DNA from 4 places in the Amycolatopsis ultiminotia genome. Region 2 is predicted to be linked to each of the others. Evidence: riboswitches for the same ligand, from Rfam matches in the RefSeq annotation. Region 2 holds a riboswitch; each other region holds the start of a gene.
What was found. A riboswitch is a leader RNA that binds a small molecule or an ion and turns the genes downstream of it on or off. The one in region 2 is predicted to bind cobalamin.
Positions count from the first base shown of each region.

Region 1: another riboswitch for cobalamin. It lies ahead of ABD793_RS32975 (CoA-acylating methylmalonate-semialdehyde dehydrogenase); the one in region 2 lies ahead of metE (5-methyltetrahydropteroyltriglutamate--homocysteine S-methyltransferase).
Region 3: another riboswitch for cobalamin. It lies ahead of ABD793_RS02270 (ABC transporter substrate-binding protein); the one in region 2 lies ahead of metE (5-methyltetrahydropteroyltriglutamate--homocysteine S-methyltransferase).
Region 4: another riboswitch for cobalamin. It lies ahead of ABD793_RS00700 (CoA-acylating methylmalonate-semialdehyde dehydrogenase); the one in region 2 lies ahead of metE (5-methyltetrahydropteroyltriglutamate--homocysteine S-methyltransferase).

Region 1 covers NZ_BAAAZN010000018.1:153,213-160,323, forward strand. The annotation lists gene ABD793_RS32955 (enoyl-CoA hydratase) at 1-33, opposite strand, end outside; gene mmsB (3-hydroxyisobutyrate dehydrogenase) at 30-914, opposite strand; gene ABD793_RS32965 (enoyl-CoA hydratase/isomerase family protein) at 911-1,945, opposite strand; gene ABD793_RS32970 (acyl-CoA dehydrogenase family protein) at 1,942-3,081, opposite strand; gene ABD793_RS32975 (CoA-acylating methylmalonate-semialdehyde dehydrogenase) at 3,090-4,589, opposite strand; cobalamin riboswitch at 4,746-4,933, opposite strand; gene ABD793_RS32980 (hypothetical protein) at 5,426-5,557, shown strand; gene ABD793_RS32985 (acyl-CoA dehydrogenase family protein) at 5,781-6,500, shown strand; gene ABD793_RS32990 (flavin reductase family protein) at 6,555-7,058, shown strand.
Region 2 covers NZ_BAAAZN010000002.1:548,589-555,699, forward strand. The annotation lists gene ABD793_RS07425 (cytochrome P450) at 1-216, opposite strand, end outside; gene metE (5-methyltetrahydropteroyltriglutamate--homocysteine S-methyltransferase) at 470-2,743, opposite strand; cobalamin riboswitch at 2,832-3,065, opposite strand; gene ABD793_RS07435 (ribonucleotide-diphosphate reductase subunit beta) at 3,077-4,150, opposite strand; gene ABD793_RS07440 (ribonucleoside-diphosphate reductase subunit alpha) at 4,166-7,111, opposite strand, start outside.
Region 3 covers NZ_BAAAZN010000001.1:491,283-498,393, reverse strand. The annotation lists gene ABD793_RS02275 (class I SAM-dependent methyltransferase) at 1-750, opposite strand, end outside; gene ABD793_RS02270 (ABC transporter substrate-binding protein) at 747-2,288, opposite strand; cobalamin riboswitch at 2,392-2,532, opposite strand; gene ABD793_RS02265 ((2Fe-2S)-binding protein) at 2,502-3,182, opposite strand; gene ABD793_RS02260 (CbtA family protein) at 3,179-4,024, opposite strand; gene ABD793_RS02255 (CbtB domain-containing protein) at 4,033-4,242, opposite strand; cobalamin riboswitch at 4,274-4,388, opposite strand; gene ABD793_RS02250 (hypothetical protein) at 4,761-5,150, shown strand; gene ABD793_RS02245 (ABC transporter ATP-binding protein) at 5,170-6,078, shown strand; gene ABD793_RS02240 (hypothetical protein) at 6,075-7,052, shown strand; gene ABD793_RS02235 (GntR family transcriptional regulator) at 7,102-7,111, shown strand, end outside.
Region 4 covers NZ_BAAAZN010000001.1:143,060-150,170, forward strand. The annotation lists gene ABD793_RS00685 (enoyl-CoA hydratase/isomerase family protein) at 1-407, shown strand, start outside; partial or broken gene ABD793_RS00690 (IS256 family transposase) at 485-1,233, opposite strand; gene ABD793_RS00695 (hypothetical protein) at 1,329-1,664, shown strand; cobalamin riboswitch at 2,592-2,766, shown strand; gene ABD793_RS00700 (CoA-acylating methylmalonate-semialdehyde dehydrogenase) at 2,936-4,435, shown strand; gene ABD793_RS00705 (acyl-CoA dehydrogenase family protein) at 4,439-5,578, shown strand; gene ABD793_RS00710 (enoyl-CoA hydratase/isomerase family protein) at 5,575-6,606, shown strand; gene mmsB (3-hydroxyisobutyrate dehydrogenase) at 6,603-7,111, shown strand, end outside.

The DNA of each region.
Region 1 (7,111 bases), on a different contig from region 2:
GGCGGGGCGGTCGAGGAGGATGGTTTCGGTCATGGGGTGCCGTCCGTGGTGAGAGTGGTGACGATGGCGGAGAAGTCCCGAGCCGGTCCGTCGTTGCCGACGAACGCGGTGTAGAGCTCTTCGGCGTGCCTGCCGAGTTCGGTACGGACGCCCTCGGCCTGTGCCGCGGCTTGGGCCAGGCGCAGGTCCTTGAGCATCAGGCCGCTGGCGAACCCGCCGGTGTAGTCCCGGTTGGCCGGGCTGGCCGGCACCGGTCCGGGGACCGGGCAGTTGGTGGTCAGCGCCCAGCACTGTCCCGAGGCGGTGGAGGCGACATCGAACAGGGCCTGGTCGGTCAGGCCGAGCCGGCGGCCGAGGGCGAACGCTTCGCTGACCGCGATCATCGAGATGCCGAGTATCATGTTGTTGCAGATCTTCGCCGCCTGTCCGGCACCGGTCTCACCACAGTGGACGATCTTCTTGCCCATCTGCGCCAGACAGCGTTCAGCAGCGGTGAACGCCGCTGACGGGCCACCGACCATGAACGTGAGCGTGCCGGCGGTGGCGCCGACCACCCCGCCCGATACCGGTGCGTCGAGGGCAAGGTGCCCTGCGGCGGCGGCCAGGTCGGCAGCGGTGCGGGCGTCGGCGACCTCGATGGTGGAGCAGTCGAGAAACAGTGTGCCAGGCGCCGCGGCGGGGACGATGTCACGATAGCAATCCAGGAGATGCTGTCCGCTGGGGAGCATGGTGATGACGACGTTCGCCTCGACGACTGCGGCGACTGCGGAGTCCGCAATGGACACTCCGTTGTCCTCCGCTGCGATGCGGGTCTCGGCCACCGGATCGTAGCCGGTCACCTTCTCCCCGGCTTTGACCAGGTTGGCGGCCATCGGCCCGCCCATGTTCCCGAGTCCGAGGAAAGCGATGCTCATCGGGGCACTCCCGTCCATTCTTCGTTGCCCAGGTTGGCGAAATGGCGTTCGACCAGTTCGTCGTCGACCTCGGCCAGGGTCGCCGGCGACCATCGGGGTGCCCGGTCCTTGTCGACGACCTGCGCACGGATGCCCTCGATGAACTCCGTGGAGGTGAACGCACGGTGCGAGATCCGGTACTCCTGCGCCAGTACTGCTTCCAGGTCCGGCAGAGCCGCCGCAGTGCGCAGGGCGCGCAGGGTGACTTTGAGCGCGGTCGGGGACTTGCCGTCGATCTCCTTGGCCGCGGCCACGGCCGAGTCGCCGCCATCGCGCAGTCGATCGAGGATCTCTTCGACGGTGCCGGCGGCGTAGCAGTAATCGATCCACGTGCTTTCGGTGGCAAGCGCACTCGGCGGCGGCGGATCGGCGACCGTCGCGATCGCCGCGTCCGGTGTGTTCGTGGCGAGAGCGTCGAAGAGATCGGGCAGTCTTGCGGCCGGTACGTAGTGGTCGGCTAGTCCACAGTGGATTGCGTCGGCGCCGGACAGCCGGACTGCGGTCAGCGCAGTATGCGTGCCGAGTTCGCCGGGAGCGCGCGAGAGCAGGTAGGTGCCGCCGACATCGGGAACGAATCCGATGCCGACCTCGGGCATGGCGATCCGCGACCGGCCGGTGACGATGCGGTGGCTGCCGTGTGCAGACACCCCGACCCCGCCGCCCATCACGAGACCATCCATGATCGCGAGGTAGGGCTTGGGATAGCGGGCAATGGCCGCGTTCATCCGGTATTCGTCCGCCCAGAACTCCAACGACGCGGTGCCTGCCGCCTTCGCATCGTCGTAAATGGACCGGATATCGCCGCCGGCACACAGTCCGCGGTCACCGGCGCCGTCCACGACCACTGCGCGCACACTCCGGTCGTCGCGCCATTGGTCGAGGTGGACGGTGATCGCGCGGACCATCTCGTGGGTCAGGGCATTGAGCGCGCGGGGACGGTTGAGCGTGATCCGGCCGATCCCGCTGTGCACGAGGAATTCGACGTCGCTCACACGGCCTCCTTCAACATCCGGCGGGAGATGATCACCCGCATGATTTCATTGGTCCCTTCGAGGATCTGGTGCACCCGCAGATCGCGGACGATCTTCTCCAGCCCATACTCGGCGAGGTAGCCGTAACCGCCGTGCAACTGCAGCGCCTGGTTGGCGACCTCGAATCCGGTATCGGTGCAGAACCGTTTCGCCATTGCGGCGAGCTGAGTGGCGTCCGGCTCGCCTTGGTCGAGCGCATCCGCGGCCCGCCACAGCAAGGTCCGGGCGGCTTCGAGGTCGGTGCGCATGTCGGCCAGCCGGAACTGCAGGGCCGATGCCTCCGACAGCTTTGCGCCGAACGCCGAGCGTTCGGACAGGTATCGGACTGCCTTGCCCAGAGCCGCTTCCGCCCCGCCCAGTGAGCACGCTGCGATGTTCAGCCGTCCACCGTCCAAAGCGGACATCGCCACCGTGAAGCCGCCGCCTTCTTCGCCCAGCAGCGCCGTCGCGGGGACACGGGCGTTTTCGAAGACAACCTGCCGGGTGGGCTGGGCGTGCCAGCCCATCTTGACCTCGTTCGGGCCGAACGACAGCCCGGGGATGTCCCGTTCGACGATGAACGCGGAGATTCCGTGCGGACCGGGACCACCGGTGCGGGCCAGTACGACGTAGACGTCGGAGGCGCCCGCACCGGAGATGAACTGCTTGACCCCGTCGAGGACGTACTGGTCTCCGTCCCGCCGTGCGCGGGTCACGAGAGCGGCGGCGTCCGAACCGGTACCGGGCTCGGTGAGGCAGTAGCTGCCCAGCGACTCCATTGTGGACATACGAGGCAGGTACCGGTGGCGCTGGGCGGCATTGCCGAACCGGTTGATCATCGTGGTGACCATGTTGTGGATGGACACGTAGCCGGCGATCGAGGGACATCCGGCGGCCAGTGCTTCGAACACGAGCGTCCCGTCGAACCGGCCGAGCCGGGAGCCGCCGACGTCCTCGGGCAGGTACATCCCGCCGAGGCCGAGCTGTGCTGCTTTGCGCAGTACATCGACCGGGAAGTGCTTGGCCCGGTCCCATTCCACCGCGTGCGGGGCGAGGTGTTCGGCCGCGAACTCCGCGGCGGTGTCCCGCAGTGCGCGTTGTTCTTCGGTCAGTCTCATGACCTGCCTCAGTCCATCGTCGGGATGACAAACGAGGCTTCTTCCTTGATGCCCGACGGCCACCGCGAGGTGACGGTCTTCGTCTTGGTGTAAAACCGGACCGAATCGGGGCCGTGCTGATTGAGGTCGCCGAATCCGGAGCGTTTCCAGCCGCGGAATGTGTGGTAGGCGATCGGGACCGGGATCGGCACGTTCACGCCGACCATGCCGGTGTTGACGCGAGCGGTGAAATCGCGGGCGGTGTCGCCGTCGCGGGTGAAGATCGCGACGCCGTTGCCGTACTGATGTTCACTCGGCAGCCGCAGTGCCGCCTCGTAATCGGTGGCACGCACCACCGACAGGACCGGGCCGAAGATCTCCTCCCGGTAAATGCGCATGTCCGGCGTCACGTTGTCGAACAGGCAGCCGCCGAGGAAGAAACCGTTCTCGTGACCGGGTACGGTCCGGCCGCGGCCGTCGACGACCAGTTCGGCGCCTTCGGCGATGCCGACCTCGAGGTAGTCGCGGACGCGCTGGACGGCCTCGGCGGTGACCAGCGGACCGAAGTCGGCGCTCTCGTCGTGCGCGGGGCCGATCTTCAGCGTCTTCACGCGTTCGGCTAGTCGCGCCACCAGCGCGCCGGCGGTCGCCTCGCCGACCGGCACCGCGACCGAAATCGCCATGCAGCGCTCGCCTGCGGAACCGTAGCCGGCGCCGATCAGCGCGTCGACGGCCTGGTCGAGGTCGGCGTCGGGCATGACGATCAGGTGGTTCTTGGCCCCGCCGAAGCACTGTGCGCGTTTCCCTTGTGCGGCAGCGGTTGTGTAGATGTACTCGGCGATCGACGACGAGCCGACGAACCCGATCGCCTCGACCCGGGGATCGGTGAGCAGCGCGTCGACGGCTTCTTTGTCGCCGTTGACCACCTGGAAGACACCCGGCGGCAGCCCGGCCTCGCCGAACAGCTCGGCCAGCCGCAGCGGCACCGAGGGGTCGCGTTCGGACGGCTTGAGCACGAAGGCGTTGCCGCACGCGATCGCGGGCGCGGCCTTCCACAGCGGGATCATCGCGGGGAAATTGAACGGCGTGATCCCGGCGACGACACCAAGCGGCTGGCGCATGGAGTAGACGTCGATGCCGGTGCCTGCGGAGTCGGTGAACTCGCCCTTGAGCAGGTGCGGGATCCCGATCGCGAACTCGACGACTTCCAGACCGCGCTGCAGGTCACCGCGGGCGTCGGCGACCGTTTTGCCGTGCTCCGCGGAAAGCATCCGCGCCAGACTGTCCTCTTCGGACCGGACAAGATCGAGGAACCGCATCAGCACACGGGCGCGGCGCTGTGGGTTCCAGCGCGCCCACTCGAGCTGGGCATCGGCCGCGACGCCGACCGCGGCGGCGACCTCCCCGGCGGAGGCGAGCGGCACCCTGGCCTGGACGGCGCCGGTACTGGGGTCGAAGACGTCGGAGAACCGCCCCGAGGTGCCGGGAACGGGTTTGCCGCCGACGAAGTGCTGGAGTTCGGTGGTCATGAAACGCCTTTCGCGAGAGCGCAGGACGGACTGCCCGGGGCGCACAGGTGGTGGCCGGGTCGACGGGCAGGCTGAACTACCGCCGGTGCGGCGGTGGTCCGGCGTCTTTCGCGCAGGCAGGAAGAATCCGCATGCGTTCAGCTCCATCCTCGTGGACGAACACGGACATCTGCGGCCGGTATCCTGGCTCCCGGATCCGCGGCGCCCCAGGCCTTCCCGGCTCGCGCCAGTGGCCGTCTTCCCGGTGGAACACCGCTCCCCGGTCACAGTGGCGGGACCGCACCGGACTCGCACCGGCTTCCCTGCACCGCAGACCTGAGGACACCATATAGTAGGAAGTCCAACTATGTCGACTGTGCCGGAAATCTCCCCCAAAGCGCATACCGAAGACCATCTCGAAGCCTGTCGCCAGTGTGCTGCCGGGCGTCGCTCTCCGGCTCGGAGTGCCTGTATGGTCGCCTCGCTCGTCGCCTTGCGGCCGATCGCTCGACGCTCGGATTTCTGCCGGGTGCCCGCATGAGTGCTCGCCGGAGCCTCCGTGGACCTGCCCTGAACCTGACCGGTGAGGTCGAAACCGGTCTCGATGATGCGACGAGGCGTGTCGAGGTTTCGGACGAACAACCTGTCCAGCTGAACCCGCACCTCAGTAAACATAGGTTCTTCCGGTGAAGCTTGTGGCTTCCGCAGACGGCAAACGAGCCGCTCGGCAAGGTGTTCACGCGCCTGCCGCGGGATTCGGTCGCATTGCGTTTGCCTCTGCGTTGCCGTCGGTTGCCCGCGGCGCCGCGAGGTTGACGAGTTCCCACGTGTGCGTCTCAAACGAGCGGGAGTGTGACTTGAAAAGCTTCGATGTTCTGTGCCTCTGTGCCTCTGTGACCCGGCCGCCGCAGGGCAAGCTGTTTCGCGACCCGCGCACCCAGGATGCGATCCAAGCTGTGCAGGCGAACATGGGCAAGGCGAAGGGGTGAGCACTAGCCCCCGGACGCTCCTGAGGGATGTTTCCTAGCGGGACGGGATTGCCGACGGCCGACCTGGGCCGCCGGCGGCTTGATCGACGATCTCGACGCGGTCGTGTGTTCATCCTTGGCACCCTCGGGTACCGCGCACCGTGTCGAGGGAGGTTACCGGCTCAGCGGCCGGTGGGGCTTCTCCTCGGGGAGCGACCACGTTGGGTGGGCGCTGGTCGGCGCGGTGGTGCAGGAGGGCGGCGGCACGCCGTCGCACGTTCGAACGTTCCTGGTGCCGCAGAGCGATTTCGTCGTTGAGGACGTGTGGCACGCCGTCGGACTGCGGGGCACCGGGAGCAACGATCTGCACATCGCCGAGGTCTTCGTGCCGGAGCATCGGACGTTGAGTGCGGCGCAAGTGGCGCTGCCGGAGTGTCCGGGGCACGCGGTGAACCCGGAGCCGCTGTACCGGATGCCGCTGGCCACGATCTTCACGACCTCCATTTCGGTTGCGATCGTCGGGATGGCCGAGGCCGGCCTTGCGGCGTATCTGGATGCCACGCGCAAGCGCATCCGGGTGGTCGGCAACCAACGGGTCGCCGAGGATCCCTTTGCGCAGGTCCGCATTGCCCGTGCGGCGAGTGCGGTCGACGGGGCGTGGCTGCAGTTGACGCGCAATGTTGCAGATGTCTACACGTGCGCCGAATCGGGCGAGGACACGCCGCTGGGACTGCGGACGCGGCTGAGGCGAGATCAGCCGCTTGCCACGGAGCGGGCCGTCGGTGCGGTCGACCTGGTGATGGAGAACGCGGGTGGCAGCGCGATGCGATCCGGTGGCGCACTCGAGCGCATCTGGCGGGATGTGCACACCGGACGGGGCCACGTGGTCAACGACGTGGAAAGCGCGCTTGCGATGTTCGGCCGGGACGCGCTCGGTCTCGAGGTGACCGGCGCGATGCTGTGACGTGGGTGCTCGGCGACTCGGGCTCGGTGCGCCAGGAGGATTGACATGCTCGAAATGAGGACTGCCGGCGACCCCGGACGGTCACTCCGGCAGGCGGTCGGATGCTTCCCGTCCGGGGCGGTGGCCTTGGCGGCGACGAGTGGCGGTGTTCCATCGGGCTTTTTCCTGAACTCGTTCACCTCGGTCTCGTTGGCGCCGCCGCTCGTGTCCGTCTGCGTCCAGCACACCTCGAGAACGTGGCCTGAACTACGCCCCCGTCGGCGATTGGGGCTCAGCGTCCTGGCCGCAGGCGACATCGGGAGCGCTCGGCAATTGTCGAGCCGAGACGGTGATCGCTTCCGCGGAATCGGCTGGGAAGCCACGGTGGAGGGGAGCGTGTTCATCTCCAGCGCCACCGCATTCCTGGACTGCCGGGTGTACGAGGAACTCGAGGCAGGCGATCACGTACTCGTGCTCCTGGAAGTGCTCGGATGCAGTGCGGACCCGACGCGGCCCCCGCTGGTCTTCCACGCCAGCCAGTTCCGGGCACTCGCGGCACACACCACCGAGAGGGTGTGATCATCGGGTGCCTCGCCGTCGGGTCCGCCATGCGGGCGGCGGAAGTCGCGCCA
Region 2 (7,111 bases):
CATCTCCGGCACGTGCCCGACCACCGGCGGACCGTCGTCGCCGAGCACCGGGCGCAGGCCGCTGCCCGGCGGAGGTGCGGCCAGTTCGCGCACCGGCCACCGCGAGCCGAGCCACCGCTCGTCCACGGTGCGGGGCAACGGGATCGCGGTCAACGGGGGCACCCGGCCCCGCAGCGTCCCCGCGACTCCGGCGATCCGGTCGACTGCGCTGGTCATGCCGAGCACCTCCGGGCGAGGAAACCACTGCCGTTCCACGGTGCGCTCTTGTTGACGCGGTGACAATACCTCCGAGCTGGCCCATCCGGGTGATTCGGCACAAACCGGCCGGACGGCGGGAGCCCGCCGTCCGGCCCGGTCTCAGCGGGCTCCGCCGCGCAGCTGCCGAGTAGTGCCGACGATCAGCGAGCTCCGCCGCGCAGCTGCCGAGCGGCAGCATTGATCGGCGGGATTCACCGCGCGGCGCCGACAATCAACGGGCTTCGCCGCGCAGCTGGCGTGCGGCGGCGACCAGATGCCGCAGTGCCGGTTCGACCTCGGCGTACCTGCGGGTCTTGAGCCCGCAGTCCGGGTTGATCCACAGCCGTCCGGCGGGTACCGCGGCGAGTGCGGTCCGCACCAGACCGGTCACCTCACCGGAGTCCGGCACTCGCGGCGAGTGGATGTCGTAGACGCCCGGTCCCACCCCGCGGGCGAACCCGGCGCCGGTGAGATCGGCCAGTACCTCCATTTTGGACCGTGCGGCCTCGATGCTGGTCACGTCGGCGTCCAGTGCGTCGATCGCGGGCAGCACCTCGCCGAACTCCGAGTAGCACATGTGCGTGTGGATCTGCGTGCTGTCCGCGACGCCCGAGGTGGCCAGCCGGAAGGCGTGTACCGCCCAGCCGAAGTACGCCTCGTGCCCGGCCGCCCGCAGCGGCAGCAGTTCGCGCAGCGCGGGCTCGTCGACCTGGACGATCCGGATGCCCGCGGTCTCCAGATCGGCCACCTCGTCGCGGATGGCCAGTGCCACCTGCCGCGCGGTGTCGCCGAGCGGCTGGTCGTCGCGGACGAACGACCACGCCAGGATGGTCACCGGGCCGGTCAGCATGCCCTTCACCGGACGGCCGGTGAGACTTTGCGCGTAGCGGGCCCATTCCACCGTCATCGGCTCCGGCCGGGACACATCGCCGAACAGGATCGGCGGGCGCACGCACCGCGAACCGTAGGACTGCACCCAGCCGTGTTCGGTGGCCGCGAACCCGGCCAGCTGCTCGGCGAAGTACTGCACCATGTCGTTGCGCTCCGGCTCACCGTGCACGAGCACGTCGAGGCCGAGGTTCTCCTGCAACCGCACCACGCGTTCGATCTCGGCGCGCATGGCGGTCCGGTACTCCTCGTCGCGGAGCCGTCCCGCGCGGTGCGCCGCCCTGGCCCGGCGGACGTCACCGGTCTGCGGGAACGAGCCGATCGTCGTGGTCGGCAGTGCGGGCAGGTCCAGCGCGGTCGACTGGGCGAGCACCCGCTGCGCGTACGGCGGGCGGATCGCGTCCTTCTCGGTCAGCCCGGCGATCCTGGTGCGGACGGCCGGATCGGTCGGCTCGGTGGCCCGCGCCCGGTCGGCCACCGCTTCACGGGCGGGCGTGAGATCCACGTCCGCGCCGGCGAGTGCCCGGCCGAGCAGCACGACCTCGTCGACCTTCTGCCGGGCGAACGCGAGCCAGCCCCGCAGCCGCGGATCGAGCCGCGGTTCGGCGGCCACGTCGTAGGGCACGTGCAGCAGCGAGCACGACGTGCTGACACCGACCCGTGCGGCAGTGTCCAGGAGCCGCCGCGCCCGGACGAGCGCACGGTCGGGATCGGTGCGCCACACGTTGCGCCCGTCCACCACCCCGGCCAGTACCTCCTTGTCCCGCAGTGCGCCCTCCGCGGCCACGGCGTCCACAAAGGACTCATCGGTGACCAGGTCCACGGCCAGTGCGTCGATCGGGGAGCGGGCCAGTACGCCCAGCGCCCGGCCGAGCCCGCCGAAGTAGCCGGCCACCAGCAGTTTCGGCCGGTCGGCCTGTTTTGCCAGCACGTGGTAGGCGCGGGTGAGCGCGTTCAGCTCCGGAGTGCTTCGGTCGGCGGCGAACGCAGGCTCGTCCAGCTGCACCCACTCCACGCCCTCGGCCCGCAGCTGCCGCAACAGCTCGGCGTAAGCGGGCAGCAGCTCGTCCAGCAGGTCCAGCGGCCGGAATCCGGGCGTGTCCGGTTTCGCCAGCAGCAGGAAGGTGACCGGGCCGAGCAGCACCGGACGCGGGGTGATGCCGAGCGCGCGGGCCTCGCGGACCTCGTCGACCGTGGCGGTGCCGGTCAGCGTGAACCGGCTGTCCGGGCCCAGCTCCGGGACGAGGTAGTGGTAGTTGGTGTCGAACCACTTCGTCATCTCCAGTGCGGGCGCGTCCGGCACCCCGCGCGCGGCGGCGAAGTAGGTGTCCAGCGGCGACAGGCCGAGCCGGGTGAAGCGCTCCGGCAGTGCACCGAACAGTACGGCGGTGTCCAGCACCTGGTCGTAGTGCGAAAAGGTGCCGGACGGGATCGAGCCGAGACCGGCGTCGCGCAGTGCGGTCCAGGTCTGTTCGCGCAGCTGCCCTCCGGTGGCCAGCAGCTCGTCCTCGGTCCCGGTGCCGGCCCAGTAGGCCTCCAGCGCCCGCTTCAGTTCCCTGGCCGGCCCGATCCTCGGGTAGCCAAGAACGGTGGTGCCGATCGTGTTCACAGCATGCATCCTCACGTGCTCGCCGGAAGAGTCCGGGCACGCGGCAGCCGTGCTTCGGTCGCGCCCTGTCCCACGAGGCCCGGACTCACGCACGCCGTCGGCGTGCGTGCCACGGGCAGGTCTTCGGACTCGTGGGCGCCGGGCACGCTCCTACTCGCCGTCGCTTCCCGGGCGCTGGCGCCCAGTGCTGGACCACATCCTCGTGGTGACGGCTTTCGTTCCCACTCACCGCTGCGGGGCAGTCCCGGAATCGCACCGGGTTCCCTCTTGCCTCGCCCGGACGTGAAAAAGCTCGGCCACGCCCTGGCGAACCAGTGGCGTGGCCGAGCTTAGCCGCAGCGGTCAGTCCCAGTCGAGGGCGCCGCCGGACTGGTACTCGATGACCCTCGTCTCGAAGAAGTTCTTCTCCTTCTTGAGGTCCATCGCCTCCGACATCCACGGGAACGGGTTCTCGTTCTCGCCGAAGATGGGGGCCAGCCCGATCTGCTGCGCCCGCCGGTCGGTGATGAAGTGCATGTACTGCTCGCACAGCTGCGCGGACAGTCCCAGCATACCGCGCGGCATGGTGTCGCGGGCGTAGGAAACCTCCAGCTCACAGGCTTCTCGCAGCATCCCGCGCACCTCCTGCTGGAACTGCTCGGTCCACAGGTGCGGATTCTCGATCTTGATCTGGTTGATGCAGTCGATGCCGAAGTTCAGGTGGATCGACTCGTCGCGCAGGATGTACTGGTACTGCTCGGCGATGCCGACCATCTTGTTGCGCCTGCCGAGCGAAAGGATCTGCGCGAACCCGGTGTAGAACCACATGCCCTCGAAGATCACGTAGAACGCCACCAGATCACGCAGGAACGCGGTGTCGGCCTCCGGTGTGCCGGTCTTGAAGTCCGGGTCCTCGAGGTGCTGGGTGTACTTCAGTGCCCACGCGTCCTTGTCCGAAATGGACGGAACCTCGCGGTACATGTTGAACAGCTCGCCCTCGACCAGGCCGAGGCTTTCGCAGATGTACTGGAAGGTGTGCGTGTGCACGGCCTCCTCGAAGGCCTGGCGCAACAGGTACTGGCGGCACTCCGGGTTGGTGATCTGCCGGTACACCGCGAGCACGATGTTGTTGGCCACCAAGGACTCCGCGGTGGCGAAGAAGCCGAGGTTGCGCTTGAGCATCTGCCGCTCGTCCTCGGTCAGCCCGTCGGTCGACTTCCACAGCGCGATGTCGGCCTGCATGGCGACCTCGGTCGGCATCCAGTGGTTGTTGCAGCCGGCCAGGTACTTCTCCCACGCCCACCGGTACTTCATCGGCAGCAGCTGGTTGACGTCGGAGCGGGCGTTGATCATCCGCTTGTCGTCGACGTTGATCCGGGCCGCGCCGACCTCGATCTCGCCGAGGCCGGTCGCGTCCGTGGTCTCCAGGTTGGTCATGTCTTCCGGGTTTCCTTACTGGCAGGCTTCGCAGTCGGGGTCGTCGATCCGGCACGCGGCACCATCGGTGGCGACGAAGTCGACGTCGTCCACCTTCGGCGCGGCCTTGGTCTCCGGCTCCGCGGCAGGCGGGGTCGCCGGGACCGCGGCGGCAGGCGAAGGGGAGGGGCTGGGCGAGGGCGCCGGTGCCGCCGCCGGGCCGGCCGCGGGAGCCGCGGCCGGGGTGGCCGAGACCGCGTTCAGCTTGCCGTCGGTGCCGCGCAGGGTGCTCTTCTCCACGTGCGTCGCGGACTGTGCACGCAGGTAGTAGGTGGTCTTGAGGCCCTTGTGCCAGGCGTAGCGGTACAGCTCGTCGAGCTTGCGGCCGCTGGGTGCGGCGATGTACAGGTTCAGCGACTGCGCCTGGTCGATCCACTTCTGCCGCCGTGAACCCGCGTCCACCAGCCACTTCGACTCGATCTCGAAGGCTGTGGCGTAGAGCGCCTTGAGCTCGTCCGGGACCCGGTCGATCCGGCCGAGGCTGCCGTCGAAGTACTTCAGGTCGCTGACCATCACCTCGTCCCACAGCCCGCGTTCCTTGAGCGAGCGGACCAGGTGCGGGTTCACCACGGTGAAGTCACCGGACATGTTGGACTTCACGAACAGGTTCTGGAACAGCGGTTCGATCGACTGGCCCACGCCGCAGATGTTGGAGATCGTCGCGGTCGGCGCGATCGCCATCACGTTGGAGTTGCGCATACCCACGGTCTGCACCCGACGGCGCAGCGGTGCCCAGTCCAAAGTGGACGAAGTGTCCACGTCGAGCGCGTCGCCGTCGCGGGCGTCGATCAGCAGCTTCATCGAGTCGATCGGCAGGATGCCGCGGCTCCACAGCGAGCCCTCGAACGACTGGTAGCGGCCGCGCTCCTCGGCGAGGTCGGTGGACGCCGAGATCGCGTAGTAGGAGATGTGCTCCATGCTCTCGTCGGCGAACTGCACCGCGTCGTCCGAGGACAGCGGCAGCCCCAGCTCGAACAGCGCGTCCTGGAAACCCATCAGTCCCAGCCCGATCGGCCGGTGCCGCAGGTTGGACCGGCGAGCCTCGGGGATCGTGTAGAAGTTGATGTCGATCACGTTGTCCAGCATCCGGACCGCGGTGCGCACGGTCTGCTCCAGCCGCAACGTGTCGAGGCCCGCCGGGGTCACGTGCTTGAGCAGGTTCACCGAACCGAGGTTGCAGACCGCGACCTCTTCGGAGTTGGTGTTCAGCGTGATCTCGGTGCACAGGTTGGAGGAGTGCACCACGCCGATGTGCTGCTGCGGCGAACGCAGGTTGCACGGGTCCTTGAAGGTGATCCACGGGTGCCCGGTCTCGAACAGCATGGTCAGCATGCGCCGCCACAGCTCGACCGCGCGGATCTTGCGGAACACCTTGATCTCACCGCGCTCGGCGGCCGCCTCGTACTCGCGGTAGCGCTCGGCGAACGCGGTGCCGTAGAGGTCGTGCAGGTCCGGCGTCTCGTTCGGGGAGAACAGCGTCCACTGCGCATCGGCCTCGACGCGGCGCAGGAACTCGTCGGGCACCCAGTTGGCGGTGTTCATGTCGTGCGTGCGCCGCCGGTCGTCGCCGGTGTTCTTGCGCAGGTCGAGGAATTCCTCGACGTCGACGTGCCAGGTCTCCAGGTACGCGCACGCCGCGCCCTTGCGCTTGCCGCCCTGGTTCACCGCGACCGCGGTGTCGTTGGCGATCTTCAGGAACGGCACGACCCCCTGTGACTGGCCGTTGGTGCCCTTGATGTGCGCACCGAGGCCGCGGACCGGGGTCCAGTCGTTGCCGAGACCGCCGGAGTACTTGGCCAGCAGCGCGTTGTTCTTGTACGCCTGGAAGATCGAGTCCAGATCGTCGTCCACAGTGGTCAGGAAGCAGGACGAGAGCTGGGCGCGCGTGGTGCCCGAGTTGAACAGCGTCGGGGTGGAGGCCATGAAGTGGAAGGTGGACAGCAGTTCGTAGAACTCGATCGTCCTGCCCTCGCGGTCGTCCTCGCGGATCGCGAGGCCCATCGCAACGCGCATGAAGAACGCCTGCGGCAGTTCGAACCGCACCCCGTCGTGGTGCTGGAAGTACCGGTCGTACAGCGTCTGCAGGCCGAGGAAGCCGAAGTCCAGGTCGCGTTCGGGGCGGATCGCCGCGGTGATCCGGTCGAGGTCGAAGGTGGCCAGCTGCGAATCGACCAGCTCCAGTTCGATCGCGCGGCGAAGGTAGCTGCGGAAGTACGGCGGGTATTCGCCGGTCATCTCGTCCTGGCTGGCCTGGCGCGGGGTGCCGGCCAGGTAGCTGAGCGCCTCGCCGCGCAGCTTGTCCAGCAGCAGCCGGGCGCTCACGTACGAGTAGTTCGGCTCCTGCTCGACCAGCACCCGGGCGGCCATGATCTGGGCCAGCGCCAGTTCGTCGGTGCTGATGCCGTCGTAGAGGTTGCGCTTGGTCTCGGTCAGCACCGGCTCGGCGGTCACGTCGTCGAGCCCGGCGACCGCCTCGCCGACCACGTGCGACACGCGGGCCCAGTCGAGCGGGCGCACCGTGCCGTCGACGCTCTTCACGCTGATCGCGGCTTCCGCGGGGGCGGGCGCGGCAGCCTCACGGGCCTTCGCACGCTCTTCGCGGTACAGCACGTAGGCGCGCGCGACCTTGTGGTGTTCGCCGCGCATCAGCGCGAGTTCGACCAGGTCCTGGATCTGCTCGATGTGCAGCGCGGTCTCCGGACCGGCGTGACGCAGCAGCGAGGCTTCCACCTGTTCGGTCAGCTCGGCGACCACGTGGTGCACGCGTGACGACGCGGCGGCGTCGTCACCTTCGACCGCGAGGAAGGCCTTGGTCAGCGCCACCGAGATCTTGCCGGCGTCGAAGGGCGAGACGCTGCCGTCCCGCCGGATGACGCGGACGGCGTTGACCTGCTCCCCCGTCGCGGGCGGCCGCTGACCGGT
Region 3 (7,111 bases), on a different contig from region 2:
GCGGTCGTCGCCGACCTGCCACACCGGAGCGGCCTCGGCGAACCCGGCCTCGCGCAGGAAAGCCAGGTAGTCGTGCACCGACGGGCGATCCGTGACCTCGTGCGCGAATCCGCCTGCCCGTGCGGCCACCAGCTCGGCCAGCTCGGGCGCCGCCTCGACGGCCGCCCACCACGCCGCCCAGTCCTCGGCACGCCGCACCCCGGCCCGCGTGGCACGCCGCCTGGTCAGCGCCCTGGCCAGGGTGTCGAGCCGGGGACCGGCGGCACCCTCGTACAGGTGGTCCGCGTCGACGAACACCCCACCGGAGGCCAGCTCCTGTCCGCAGACCGCGATCAGGGCACGCAACGGTTCCCGGTTCATCCAGTGCAGTGCCGTGGTGCTGACGAACGCGTCCGGAGCGCGGGACAGGCCGAGTTCGGCAAACCAGCCGGGCTCGCGCAGATCGGCGGACACGGTGCGGAACCGCTCGCCGCCGTAGGCCAGTCCGGCCAGGCCCAGCAGCAGCGGGTCGGCGTCCACGCCCACCACGGTCGCGCCGGGGAACCGGGTCAGCAGCCGCTCGGCCAGCGAACCGGGACCGACGCCGAGGTCGACGATCAGCGGATCCGGCCGGTCGATCAGCTCCTCGAGGACGTCGCCGAGTACCGCGAACCGTTCTTCCCGGTCGGGCAGGTAGTACTCCTGCTGGCGATCCCAGCGGTCGAGCCAGTACCGGGCCTGCCCTGCGGTCAGTTTCGTCGGCGGGGTCATCGGGACACCTTGTCGAATCGGGCCCAGTTCAGCGCGTTGGGCACTCCGGCGGGGATCGCCCGGTAGTCCGCGGGCGCGGCGTTGTTCCAGGAGGAGATGCCCCAGAACACGAAGCCGCCCCGGTCGTACAGGATTTCGTGCATCCGGTGGTAGAGCGCGGCCCGCCGCGCTTCGGAGGCAGTGGCCAGCGCCGTGGCGTACAGCTCGTCGAACTCCGGATCGCTCCAGTTGGTGCGGTTCTGCGGGGAACCGGTCAGCAGGCGGGAGGCGAAGTGGTTGGGGACGGGCAACGGTCCGGACTGGCCCATGGTCAGCTGCCCGGTTTTCAGCGCTTCGGAGTAGTAGGTGTCCCCGGATCCGACGCGCACCCGCACCGTGACACCGCTCTGCTTCGCCTGCTCCGCGAACAGGTTCGCCGCCTCCACGAACCCGGTTGCCGCGGGTGCGGTGAACAGGTCGATGGTCAGGTTGGGCACACCTGCCTTGCGCAGCAAGGCTTTCGCCGCATCCGGATCGAAGGTGTGCTGCGGCAGGTCGTCGGCGTGGTACTGGAATCCCTTGCCGAACACGTCGTTGGAGATCTGGCCGTCGCCCTGCAGTGCCACGGTGACCAGTTCCTGGCGGTCCACCATCCGCATCAGCGCACGCCGCACGTCGGCGTTGTCGAACGGGGGCCGGTCGGTTTTCATGGCGAAGTAGTAGATCCCGCTGTTCGGCGTCGCCTGGACGCGCAGGTTCCCCGCGCCGCGCGCCGTTTTCGCCGCGGTGGGGGTCAGCTCGTCCGCGAAATCGGCCTGCCCGCTGCGCACCGCGGACAGCCGGGCGTCGTTCTCCGCGCCGAGGATGCGCAACGTGGCGATCTTCGGCGCACCGTCCCAGTAACCGTCGTAGGAAGTGGCCACCATCTCCCGGCCCGGCCGGAACGACTCGAACCGGAACGGCCCGGTGCCGACCGGACGGCTCAGATCCTTGGTGCCGTTGCGGATGATCCGGGTGCCGTAAGCCGCGAGCGCGGTGCGGAACTCGAACGACGGCCGTTTCAACGCGATCTCCGCAGTCCGCTCGCCGATCTCACGGGACTGCCCGAGATCGACGAGGTCCAGCGTCGAGGCGGCGATGAACGGCTGCCGCCCGGCCGGACCGAGCACCCGGGACAGCGTGAAGAGCACGTCCGCGGCGGTGGCCTTGGTTCCGTCGTGCCACCGCGCGTCGCGCAGGGTGACCCGCCAGCGGGTGCCCTCGGCGTTCGGCTCGGCGGAGGCGGCGAGCCGAGGCACCGGCCGCATCGTGTCGTCGACCTCGAACAGCCCGTCGTACAAGGCTTTCAGCCGCACCTCGTCGATGAACAGGTGACTGGTGCCCGGGTCCAGGCTTTCGTCCGCGCCGGAGCCCTTGAACACCGCGGAGAAGGAGTCGATGCCGCTGCCGGCGGCCTGCGGACCGGCACAGGCACCCGTCAGCGTGCCCGCCGCCAGTCCGGTGCCCAGCAGGAAGCCGCGCCTGCTCAGCGCCCGTGTGCCGCCGGGGTTCGATGCCATCGCCGGACTCCCTCGCGCCGGGCCCGCACCAGGCACGAGAGCACAGGAGAAGCACCGCCCGCGGGCGGTACTCCGGCCCGTGCGCCACCCGCGTGGCACTGACCGATTATCCGATCCCGTGGAGGTATCTGGCTCCGGCCCGTGCAGCGGACCTCACAGTTGCGGGGCAGCCCCGGAATTCCACCGGTCTTCCCTCCACGTTCCCCGGTGATCCTAACCGGTGAGCACGCAGTCGCCGCACTTCGGGCCCGCGTGATCCGGTGCGGCGCGGTAGATCAGGCAGCAGCTGCGCCGGCGGAACCGGCCACCGGTGCGGGTCGCGGTGCCGGCCAGCGCCGGAAGTCGTTCCAGACCACCGAGAAGCTCCGTGATCGCGGCTGTCCACTCCGGACGCTGCGAGCGCAGCACGGTGGCCGCCCCGTTGAGCGCGGACGCGACGTTCCCGCGCCGGACGTTCTCGGCCAGTGAGAAACCGGCCACCGCGCGATCGAGCCGCGCCACCGGGCCCTGCAGGATCCGCTCGTCGAACGCGGCCACCACGGCCGGCGGACGGCCGATGGCGTTTTCCCGCAGGGACAACGGAACCGCACCACCCACGGTGGGCTGCCACCAGGCACCGGCGAAATCCGGGACGCGGCCGTGCCCCGCCGCGAGTGCGAGTGCGGGAGAGCAAAGCCGGGCCACCATCCCGAGATGCGCGACCGACGCGGCAACCCGCAGCTCCACCCGGCCGCCGCCGGCCGCGAGCACCTCCTGCACCCCGGCGACCCGCTGCCGCAGCACCGGACCGTCGTCGAGCACTTCCGCCAGCGGCCGCCACGGTTGCGCGGGCTCCGCACCCGGTGGATGCGAGTCGAGTGCGAAGAACGGCCCCAGCCCGGAAAGCAGGTTCACGCCGGTGCAGCGGCCTTCGCCGGGCGGCCGCCGTACAGCACCCGCTCGGCGAGCGGACCGAACACGAGCCCGATCGTGGCCCACAGGATCACCTGTGCCAGCACCGAATACAGCCGGAACTCGAAGAGCGTGTCCGCGGGGAACCCGGGATAGACTATCCGGCCCGCCGGATCCTTCAGCGGCAGCGGCGTTTCGGTGGCTTGTGCGCCGTACTCCGCGACATTGCCGGAAAGTTCGCCCAGCGCGGGCAGCAGTGCCAGCAGGATCGCCGACAGCACCACGAATCCGGCCCCGGCGGCGAGCGTCGCGTTCCAGTTGCCCAGTTTCCGCGCGAGCCGTCTGCCCGCCAGTACCGCGGCCACCAGGAACAGCACCGACGCGGCGACCACGAGGAGGTACAGCCCGGTGCGCGCACCGATCGTGCCGGGGTGGCCGATCGCGGGCGGATTGGCCGGATACTTCAGGAACGGCACCAGGTACAGGCTCAGGAATCCGGCGCCCGCCACCAGCAGCGCGAGCACGCGGGCGCGGACCCGGCCCACCCGGCCGAGCAGCACCGTGTACACCACGGTGCACAGTGCGCCCATCGCGACACCGAACAGCACCAGGCCGACGCCGATGCCGAGATTGCCCTGGACCGCCCGGCTGAACACCTCCGGGCCCTCGGAGTCGATCGGCAGCCCGGCGGCCTTGTCCAGCGCGGCCTGCGCTTCGTCGCGGCCGGCTTCGTAGTCGATGGCCGCCTGGATCTGCGGTTCGGCGAAGATCCGCGCGAAGACGAACGCGAGCAGCCCGCCGAGTGCGCCGGCGAGCAGCCCGCGCAGGATGAGTTTCTTCTCCATGTGCCGCGTCAGTGGCAGGGGAAGCCGAGGAAGTGCCTGGCGTCGTGCACGAACTCGTGCACGTGGGTGTCACTGCCGAACAGTGACACCGCGCCCTGGTCCACCCCGATGAAGTAGTAGAGCAGCAGCGCCGCCAGCACGGTCAGGCCGAGCCACAGCACGGCCTTCGAGACAGGCAGGACGACCGGGGTCGAGCGGTCGGCCGGAATACTGGTCATCGTGTTCTCCTTCGGGATGACGCGTCCCCTGCGGGTGGAACAAGCGACGGCCCCTCGACCTGACTCGCCCTCCGGGAAGGGCTCACAGTGGCGCGACCGTGCCGGTTTCCCACCGGCTTCGGGAAGCCGCCGCGCGTGCTGAACGCTACGACCGGCCACGTCGGCAGTCAATCGCCCGGCAGGTGGCCGACATCACCGGCCGCCGGCCCGACACCCGGCACGGCGAGACCCGGCGACCGCGCCCCGCACCGACCCGGCGACCGCCACGTCTCGACCCGGCGGCCACTGCGGTGACCGGACCGCACCACCGGCTCTGGCACCGGCCTGCCGGATCGCCCTGGTGCCGGCCCGCCGACTTGCCCGGGAGACCGGCACGGTGCGCGGTACGGGCATCGGCGCGGGGCCGTTCGGGCAAGGCGTCGCGGCGCCCGGCCCAGCACGTTGACACCGCCTTCGTCCGCGGTGCTACGCTCAATCCACTTTCACTAGTTAAGTAGGTAAATAGGGAGGTGCCGTTCATGGCCGAACCGACCGATCGCCGGATCGTCCGCCGGGTCACCGCCGGGGCCGCGCTCACCGCCACTGCGGCCATCGCGCTGGCGGGCACCGCTTTCGCCGCCGCGGATCCGGCAGCGGGCCGGGCACAGGATCCGAACCCGGTGCAGGTGCGCACCGCCGGCTATCCGCTGGAGGTCCGGCTGACCACGCCCGCGGGCGACGGCTACTCCACCGTCCAGGCTCCCGGCACCAGCCACGGCTACCCGGGCCCGTCGCACACCTGGAGCACGGTCTCCTTCGGCAGCAACGAAAAACCGGTCGTCGGCTATGCACCGCTCCAGCCCGGGAAGACCTTCACCTGCACCGCCGGCGGGAGCGCCGCCCGGCCGCGGGTGACCTGCGGGTACTGAGCGCGGCCGGAGCCCTATCGTGACGAAGGAAACGGGGACAGGGGACATGACCATGACCGACGGGCAGCCGGTGGTGCTGGCCGAGCGGCTCGGCAAGCGCTACCGCCGGGGCTGGGCACTGCGCGACTGTTCGCTGCGCGTGCCCGCCGGACGGATGGTCGGCCTCGTCGGGCCCAACGGCGCGGGCAAGAGCACCTTTCTCGGACTGCTCACCGGGCTGCTGCGGCCGGGGGCCGGGCGGGTCGAGGTGTGCGGCACCGAACCGTCGGGCCGCCACCCCGATCCCCGGATCTCCTTCCTGTCCCAGGGGAAACCGCTCTACCCGCAGTTCACCGTGGAGGATCAGCTGCGGTTCGGCCGGTCCGCGAACCCCACCTGGGACCAGGCGCACGCGGAGGAGTTCCTCGCCCGCGGGCACGTGCCGGCGGGTGCCCGGATCGGCACGCTCTCCGGCGGGCAGCGCATCTGGGTGGCGCTCGCCGTGGCGCTCGGCACCCGCCCGCGGCTGGTGCTGCTGGACGAACCGCTCGCCGATCTCGATCCGGTGGCCCGCCGGTCGGTGCTCGCCGCGCTCGCGCAGCAGCGGCAGCGGCACGGCACGACCGTCGTGCTGTCCTCGCACGTACTGGCCGAACTGGAAGAGGTGTGCGACCACCTGCTGTTGTTCGCCGCGGGCCGGGTCCGGCTCGCCGGGGACGTCCGGGAGCTGCTCGCCGGGCACTCCGTGCTGTCCGGGCCGCGCACCGGCCCGATCCCGGTCCCGGCCCGGTGCGTGGTCGACGCGGCGAAGACCGGCCACGGCACGCAGCTGCTCGTCTCCCCCGGGCCTGCCGCGCTCGCGGATCCGGCGTGGCGGCACCGTCCGCCCACGCTCACCCAGCTCGCGCTCGGGTATCTCCGTTCCGCACACCAGGAGGTGGCCGCATGATCTGGGTGGCCTGGCGCCAGCAGCGCGCCCAGCTGATCTTCCTGCTCGTCCTGCTCGTCGCCGGGTACGCGGCGATGCTGCTGCTGCGCGGGTCGATGCAGACCGACCTCGCCGGGCTCGGCGGCTGTGCCACCGAATCCGCCGTGTCCGGCCCGTGCGTCACCCGCGTGTCGAGCTTCAAGGACAGCTGGTACGACCTGCTCAAGGCAGCGGAGGCGTTCGTGCTCGTGCTGCCGGTGCTGCTCGGCATGTTCTGCGCTGCCCCGCTGATCGCCAAAGAGCTGGAGCACGGCACGCATCTGCTGGCCTTCACGCAATCCGTCGGCCGCACGCGGTGGATGCTGTCGAAGTTCGCGGTCGCCGCGGTGCCCGCACTCGTCGTGCTGCTGGCGTTACAGCAGGGCGCGGTCTCCTGGGTGGACGCCGCGGGCCGGCTCGGCCCGCTCGACTCCGGGCCGTTCGAGTGGACCACCTTCGGTTCCTCCGGCGTCGCGCCGGTGTCGTACCTGCTGTTCTGCCTCGCCTTCGGGATGACTGCCGGTGCGCTCGCCCGGCGCAGTCTCGTCGCCATGTTCACCACACTGGTCACGTTCGTGGTGCTCCGGGTGCTGCTGGGCAGCGCGCACGGCATGCTCGCGGGCACCCAGCGGCTGGTGTCCGACGATCCGGCGAAATCCCCGGGCTCCGAGACCGCCGCGCAGTACGTCGAGAGCGGATACCTGAACGCGCAAGGGCAGGAAATCACCGTCGAAGCGGCACAACCGCAGATCTCCGCATGCGGTTCGCGGGGCGGCGCCCCGCTCGCCGGCGATCTCACCGCCTGCTACCGCGACCACGGGCTGGTGAAGTCCTACCTGGACGTGGTGCCCTCGTCGGCCGCCGCTTCCGTGCACTGGGCCGAAGCCGCGGTCTTCGCCGTGCTGGCGGTGCTGTCCCTGCCGGTGTGCCGGTGGGCCCTGCACCGGCGGCCGTGACGTCGCGCCGTGCCCGGATCCGGGCCCCGGAACGGCTATGCTCCCCCGGGTGATCGAGT
Region 4 (7,111 bases), on a different contig from region 2:
GTCCGGTGCTGGTGCATCCGGAAGTCCCGTTGCTCTCGGACGTCACTATCGCCGCCGACCACTCGACGTTCCAGGACTCGCCGCATTTCCCGTCCGGCATCGTCCCAGGGGACGGCGCACACACGGTGTGGACGCACATCCTCGGTCCGCAGCGTGGCCGGTACTTTCTGCTCACCGATCAGAAGCTGGAAGCCAAGCAGGCGCTCGACTACGGCGCCATCAACGAAGTGGTTCCCCGGGCCCAGGTGCTCGACCGTGCCATGGAACTGGCCCGCGGCATCGCTGCGAAGCCGGATCTGACTCGTCGTTACGCGCGCGTGGTCCTGACCCGCGAGATCAAACGGTTGGTCCAGGACCAGCTCAGCCTCGGTCTCGCTCACGAAGCGCTGGCCGCGCTGTCGCTCTAGCGGCACCGGCTCTCCGGAGGCATTTCTCCGGCAACTGCGGCGGGTCTGTCAAACGAGCGGTGTAACTCGGGTTGAAGGGGACTACTTGCGTCCGGTGGCCAGGCGGCCGTCGAAGGCAATCTCGAACGCGTTCAGCGTGGGTTTCCACCGCATCGTCCAGCGTTTCCGGCCGGTGCCGGTGGGTCGAGGCTCATGATCGCCAAGTAGACGCACTTGAGTGCGGCCTGCTCGTTCGGGAACTGCCCGCGGGCCTTTCACCGCGCGGCGGATGCGGGCGTTGACGCTCTCGATCGCGTTGGTCGAGCAGATCACCCGGCGGATCTCGGGATCGAACGCCAGGAACGGCACGAACTCCGCCCACGCGTTGTCCCACAACCGCACGATGGCCGGGTCTCGTGCGCCCCACGTCGCGGCGAACCCGGCGAACCGTTCGCGGGCGGCGGCATCGGTCGGCGCGGTGTAAACAGGTTTGAGCGCCCTGGCGATCGCGGCCCAGTGCTGACAGCCAGCGTAGCGGAAGCTGTTGCGCAGCAAGTGCACCACGCAAGTCTGGGCGATGGTCTGCGGCCAGACGGCGGTGATCGCGTCCGGCAGTCCGCTCAGATCGTCGCACACGACCATGAGCACGTCGGCGACACCGCGATTCTTGAGTTCGGTGAGCACGTGCAGCAAGTACTGTGCGCCGGCGCCGTCGCCGGCCCACAACCCGAGGATGTCTCGGCGGCCTTCGCAGGTCACCGCCAGCGCGACATAGATCGGCCGGTTGGCGGCCTTGCCGTCGGTGGATCTTCACGTGGATCGCGTCGATGAAGATCACTGGGTAGACCGCCAGGTCTACCATCAGGGTTTCGCCGACTCGTTGGATGTGCTCGCCGCCATCTGCAAGGCTCATCCCCGCTCCGCCCGCGCAGCCTGCACGACATGGTCGACGGATACGTCACCGCCGCCCACTGCGATCACCCGGAAACCGGCTGCGCGTCAGCCGCCCTGGCAGCTGACACCGGACGCCACGGCGTCGCAGCCCAGGTCGAGTACCAGAGCGGGCTTGAGGGCTACATCAGTGCCATCACCGCGATGCTGCTCGATCGCGCGCACCAATCCGGCACCGAACTGAGCGTGGCGGAAGCCCGAAAGCAGGCAGTAGCACTGTTCTGCCAGACGGTCGGCGCGCTAGTGGTCTCCCGCGCTGTCGCCGAGGTCGATCCCGGACTGTCCGACGAGGTCCTGACAGCCAACCGCAGGCAGCTCAAGCAGTGATAGAGGAGGCCCTGGGTGGGCCCGACATCTGCGGTCCGGAAGGCGATCAGCACGCCAAACGCAGTTGCGTGTGTTGCGCACCTACCTGTTTCGCGCTGCCTGCGCCGAACGTATGGGTGGCACGACTCGCTGCGGTCACACTTTGCTGCGCATGGGCACCGGAAAGGGATGCGCCCTCGAAGGCCACCTGTCGCTACGCACCATCGCCCACCATTGCAACCCGTCCCGGGTTGACCCCGGCGAGGGGGAGGCTCGGCTCTCAACACACGCAACCGGACATCCTGGCCGGCGTAATCCGCGAGCACAGATCACCTGTCGTCCGATGCCCTCGGCCGGACTGCGCTAGCCGAGGTCGAGGTGGCGCTGCTGGGAGCGCCGCGATGACCAGGCTGTGGGAGTGGAGCCGTGCGGATCCGTGTCGGTAGTTGGGTTGATGATGTTAGCTGGCCGTTGGCGGTTCGTGCGGAACCGCAGAGCATGCAGTATGGGCTCCACGTGCCGTTCGTGTTTATCGAGGTCATGCAGCTGTTGGTCGTGATCGTGCCGGCGAACTGTCCGGAAGCGGTAGGGACACCAAAACGCTTGCCACGTTCTCGGCCGTTGACGCCGGGCTCGGGCCGCTCGGCGCGGGGCGGCGGGCATTGAGACGGTGTACCTCCTGCTGGTGCTGGCTGAGCGTGTTTTCGGCACGGAGTTCGGGCAAGTACCACGGCTACCTCTCCTACGTGCCGGGCGCGCCGCTGCTGGACAACCTCCGCCGCTCACCGTCTTTACGCGGCTGACGTCGACTGTGGGCTGGGATACCGGCCGCGCGACCACCAACACCGTCGCGATCTCCGTCCTCGGCCGGTTTATCTACGGGACAGGCCTTTCCTTGATCCGCCACTCAGATGAGGGGTACGGCACGCTCGACATGGTAGGACTTCCTACTTTATGGTGTCCTCAGGTCTGCGGTGCAGGGAAGCCGGTGTGAGTCCGGCGCGGTCCCGCCACTGTGACCGGGTAGTGCCGCCTCACGAGGAGTGGTCACTGGCGGGAGCCGGGAAGGCCGGGGCGGTGCGGATCCGGGAGCCAGGATACCGGCCGCAGGTGTCCGTGTTCGTCCACGAGGATGGAGCTGAACGCATGTGGCTGATACCTGCCTGCGTGAAAGATGCTGTGCCACCGCGAGATCCGTTGGCTGATCCGCGGTAGTTCCTTCGGCTTCGCCTGCCCGCGTACCTCGGTGCCCGGGTGGCTCCGTCCTGCGTTCCTTCGCGAAAGGCTGGCCCATGACCCCTGAACTCACCCATTTCGTCGGCGGCAAACTGGTTCCGGGCACGTCCGGGCGGTTCGCCGACGTCTCCGACCCCAGTACCGGTGCCGTGCAGGCGCGCGTCCCGCTCGCCTCGGCTGCCGAGGTCACCGCTGTGGTGGACGCGGCCGCCGAGGCCCAGCGCGAGTGGGCGCGGTGGAACCCACAGCGTCGCGCCCGCGTGCTCATGAAGTTCCTCGACCTGGTCCGCGCCGACGAAGATCGCTTGGCGCGGCTGCTTTCTTCCGAACACGGCAAGACGGTGGCCGACGCGCGCGGCGACATTCAGCGTGGGCTGGAGGTGGTGGAGTTCGCCGTCGGGATTCCGCATCTGCTCAAGGGCGAGTTCAGTGACAGCGCGGGCACGGGGATCGACGTGTATTCGATGCGCCAGCCGCTGGGGGTAGTCGCGGGCATTACGCCGTTCAACTTTCCGGCGATGATTCCCTTGTGGAAGGCGGCACCGGCGATCGCGTGTGGCAACGCGTTCGTGCTCAAACCGTCCGAACGCGACCCGTCCGTGCCGTTGCGGCTGGCGGAGCTGTTCGGGGAGGCGGGTCTGCCGCCGGGGGTGTTCTCCGTGGTCAACGGTGACAAGGAGGCCGTGGACACGCTGCTGGTGGATCCTCGGGTGGAGGCGCTGGGGTTCGTGGGTTCGTCGGACATCGCGCAGTACGTGTACGAGCAGGCCGCCGCGCACGGTAAGCGCGCGCAGTGCTTCGGCGGGGCGAAGAATCACATGATCGTGATGCCTGACGCCGACCTGGATCAGGCTGTGGAAGCCCTTATCGGGGCGGGTTACGGCTCGGCTGGTGAGCGGTGCATGGCGATCACGGTCGCGGTGCCGGTCGGGGAGGCCACGGCTGACGCTCTGGTGGAACGGCTGGCCAAGCGAGTGCGGGGCCTGAAGGTCGGGGCGTCGCTGGATGAGAGTGTCGACTTCGGACCGCTGGTGAGCGCGGCCGCGGTGCAACGCGTGCGGGACTACCTCGACATCGGGATCGCCGAAGGTGCAGAGCTGGTCGTGGACGGCCGGGACCTCACGGTTCCCGGTCATGAGAACGGGTTCTTCCTCGGCGGCTGCCTGTTCGATCGGGTGCGGCCGGAGATGCGGATCTACCGTGAGGAGATCTTCGGCCCGGTGCTGTGCATCGCCCGTGCGGCCGATTACGAGGAAGCGTTGCGGTTGCCGAGCGAGCATGAGTACGGCAACGGTGTCGCGATCTTCACTCGTGACGGCGACACCGCGCGTGACTTCACCGCGCGGGTGAACACCGGCATGGTCGGGGTGAACGTGCCGATCCCGGTGCCGATCGCCTATCACACGTTCGGCGGCTGGAAGCGTTCCGGCTTCGGCGACCTCAATCAGCACGGCCCGGACTCGGTGCGATTTTACACCAAGACCAAGACTGTGACGTCGCGCTGGCCCTCGGGGGCCAAGGAAAGCGCGAGCTTCGTCATGCCGACGATGGCGTAGACGATGCGCCTCACGGAAGAACAACGAGCGCTGCGGGATACGGCGGCCGAGTTCGCGACCGAGCATCTGGCCCCGCGCGCGCTGGAGTGGGACCGGGACAAGCACTTCCCAGCCGGCATGTTACGCAAGGCGGCCGGGGTCGGGTTCGGTGGGCTGTACCTGCCCGAGGACGTCGGCGGCAGCGAGCTGGGCCGCCTCGACGGGGTGCTGGTCTTCGAGGCGCTTGCCGGTGGGTGCCCGTCGATTGCCGCGTACGTGTCGATCCACAACATGGTCACGGCGATGATCGACCAGTTCGGCGATGACGCGCAGCGGCGCCGGTACCTGCCGCGGATGGCCACTATGGAGGATCTGGGCAGCTACTGTCTCACAGAGCCCGGGGCCGGGTCGGACGCCGCGGCGTTGATTACGCGGGCCCGGCGCGAGGGCGACGAGTACGTGCTTGACGGGGTGAAGCAGTTCATCTCGGGTGCCGGCACGTCGGCGGTCTACGTGGTTCTCGCTCGCACCGGAGGCCCTGGTGCGCACGGGATCTCTGCGTTCATCGTCGAACGGGACACACCCGGGCTGAGGTTCGGGCCCAACGAGGCCAAGATGGGCTGGAACGCCCAGCCCACCTGCCAGGTCGTGTTCGACGGCGTGCGCGTGTCGGCCATGGCACTGCTCGGCGGCGAAGGCGGCGGTTTCCGGGTCGCCATGTCCGCATTGGACGGTGGACGGCTCAACATCGCCGCCTGCTCGCTCGGCGGCGCGCAGACGGCGCTGGGCAAGGCCGTGCGGCATTTGACCGAGCGCTCCGCGTTCGGTGCGCCGCTGGGGGAGGCGCAGGCGCTGCGGTTCCGGCTTGCCGACATGCGCACCGAGCTGGAGGCGGCCCGGACGCTGCTGTGGCGGGCCGCCGACGCCTACGACAGTGGGGATCCTGAGGCGACTGCGCTGTCGGCGATGGCGAAGCGGTTCTGTACCGACACCGGGTTCGATGTCGCTAACCAGGCGCTGCAGCTGCACGGCGGCTACGGCTACCTCGCGGAGTACGGGATCGAGAAGATCGTCCGTGACCTGCGGGTGCACCAGATCCTCGAAGGGACCAACGAAATCATGCGGGTCATCATCTCCCGCCGGATGCTGCAGGAGGCATCATGAGCGACGTCGAGTTCGTTGTCCACAGTGGCCTCGGTCGGATCACGCTGAACCGTCCGAAGGCCCTCAACGCCTTGACCCACGACATGGCTCGTGCTGTCACCGAGCACCTGCTGGAGTGGGCCGGCGACCCGGCCGTGCGGGCGGTCGTGGTGGACGGTGCCGGCGACCGTGGGTTGTGCGCCGGCGGGGACATCCGGTCGATCTACGACGACGCGCGAGCCGGCGGCGCGGCGTCGCTGGAGTTCTGGGCTGACGAGTATCGGATGAACGCGTTGATCGGGCGCTACCCGAAGCCGTATGTGGCGATCATGGACGGCATCGTGATGGGCGGCGGAGTCGGGATCTCCGCACACGGCAGCCACCGGGTCGTCACCGACCGGTCGCGGATAGCGATGCCGGAGGTCGGGATCGGGTTCGTCCCAGACGTCGGCGGCACGTTCCTGCTCTCGCACACGCCGGGCCAGCTGGGCACGCACACCGCACTGACGACGACCCAGCTATCCGGTGCGGACGCGATCCACTGTGGACTGGCCGACGTCTTTGTTCCCGCGGAGCGCTTGCCGGACCTGTTCGACGCCCTCGCGACCCGAACGCCGGACGCGGCGCTGGACCTGGTGGCCGAGGAACCGCCATCGAGCTCGCTGGCTGCGGCTCGGGAGTGGATCGACCACTGCTACCAACCGGACACCGTGGACGAGATCCTCGCGCGGCTGCGTGACGGTGTTGAGGCGGCGGTGTCGGCGGCGAAGGAGATCGAGGGCAAATCGCCGACGGCGCTCAAGGTGACGCTGCGGGCGCTGCGGTCCGCCGCGGCGATGGACCTGCCCGCCACGCTGATCCAGGAGTACCGGATCTCGCACCGCGCATTCGGCTCGGCCGAGTTCGCCGAAGGAGTGCGGGCGCAGATCATCGACAAGGACCGTTCACCCCACTGGTCGCCGGCCACCCTGGCCGAGGTGGATGAGCAGCTGGTGGCGTCCTATTTCGCCGACCTCGGCGACGACGAGCTGACGGGAGTGCGCGCATGACGGTCGCATTTCTGGGACTGGGCAACATGGGCGGCCCGATGGCCGCCAACCTCGTGACCTCAGGCGAGCAGGTGGCCGGGTACGATCCGGTCCCTGCGGCGGCGGACGCGGCCCGGGCGTCGGGAGTGTCCGTGGTGGACTCCGCGGCCGCGGCGCTCGCGGGGGCATCGGTGGTCATCACGATGCTGCCCAGCGGGAAGCATGTGCTTGACCTTTACCGCGAGATCATCCCGACCGCCGAGCCGGGCACGCTGTTCCTCGACTGTTCCACCATCGAGGTCGCCGACGCCCGCGCCGCTGCCGAACTGGCCCGGGAGGCGGGGCACTTGGCGGTGGACGCGCCGGTGTCCGGCGGGGTCGTCGGCGCGACCGCGGCGACGCTGACGTTCATGATCGGCGGCCCGTCGGAGGCGTTCATCACTGCGGAGCCGTATCTGCGGAGCATGGGGGCGAAGTTCGTCCACTGCGGAGACTCCGGCGCCGGTCAAGCCGCGAAGATCTGCAA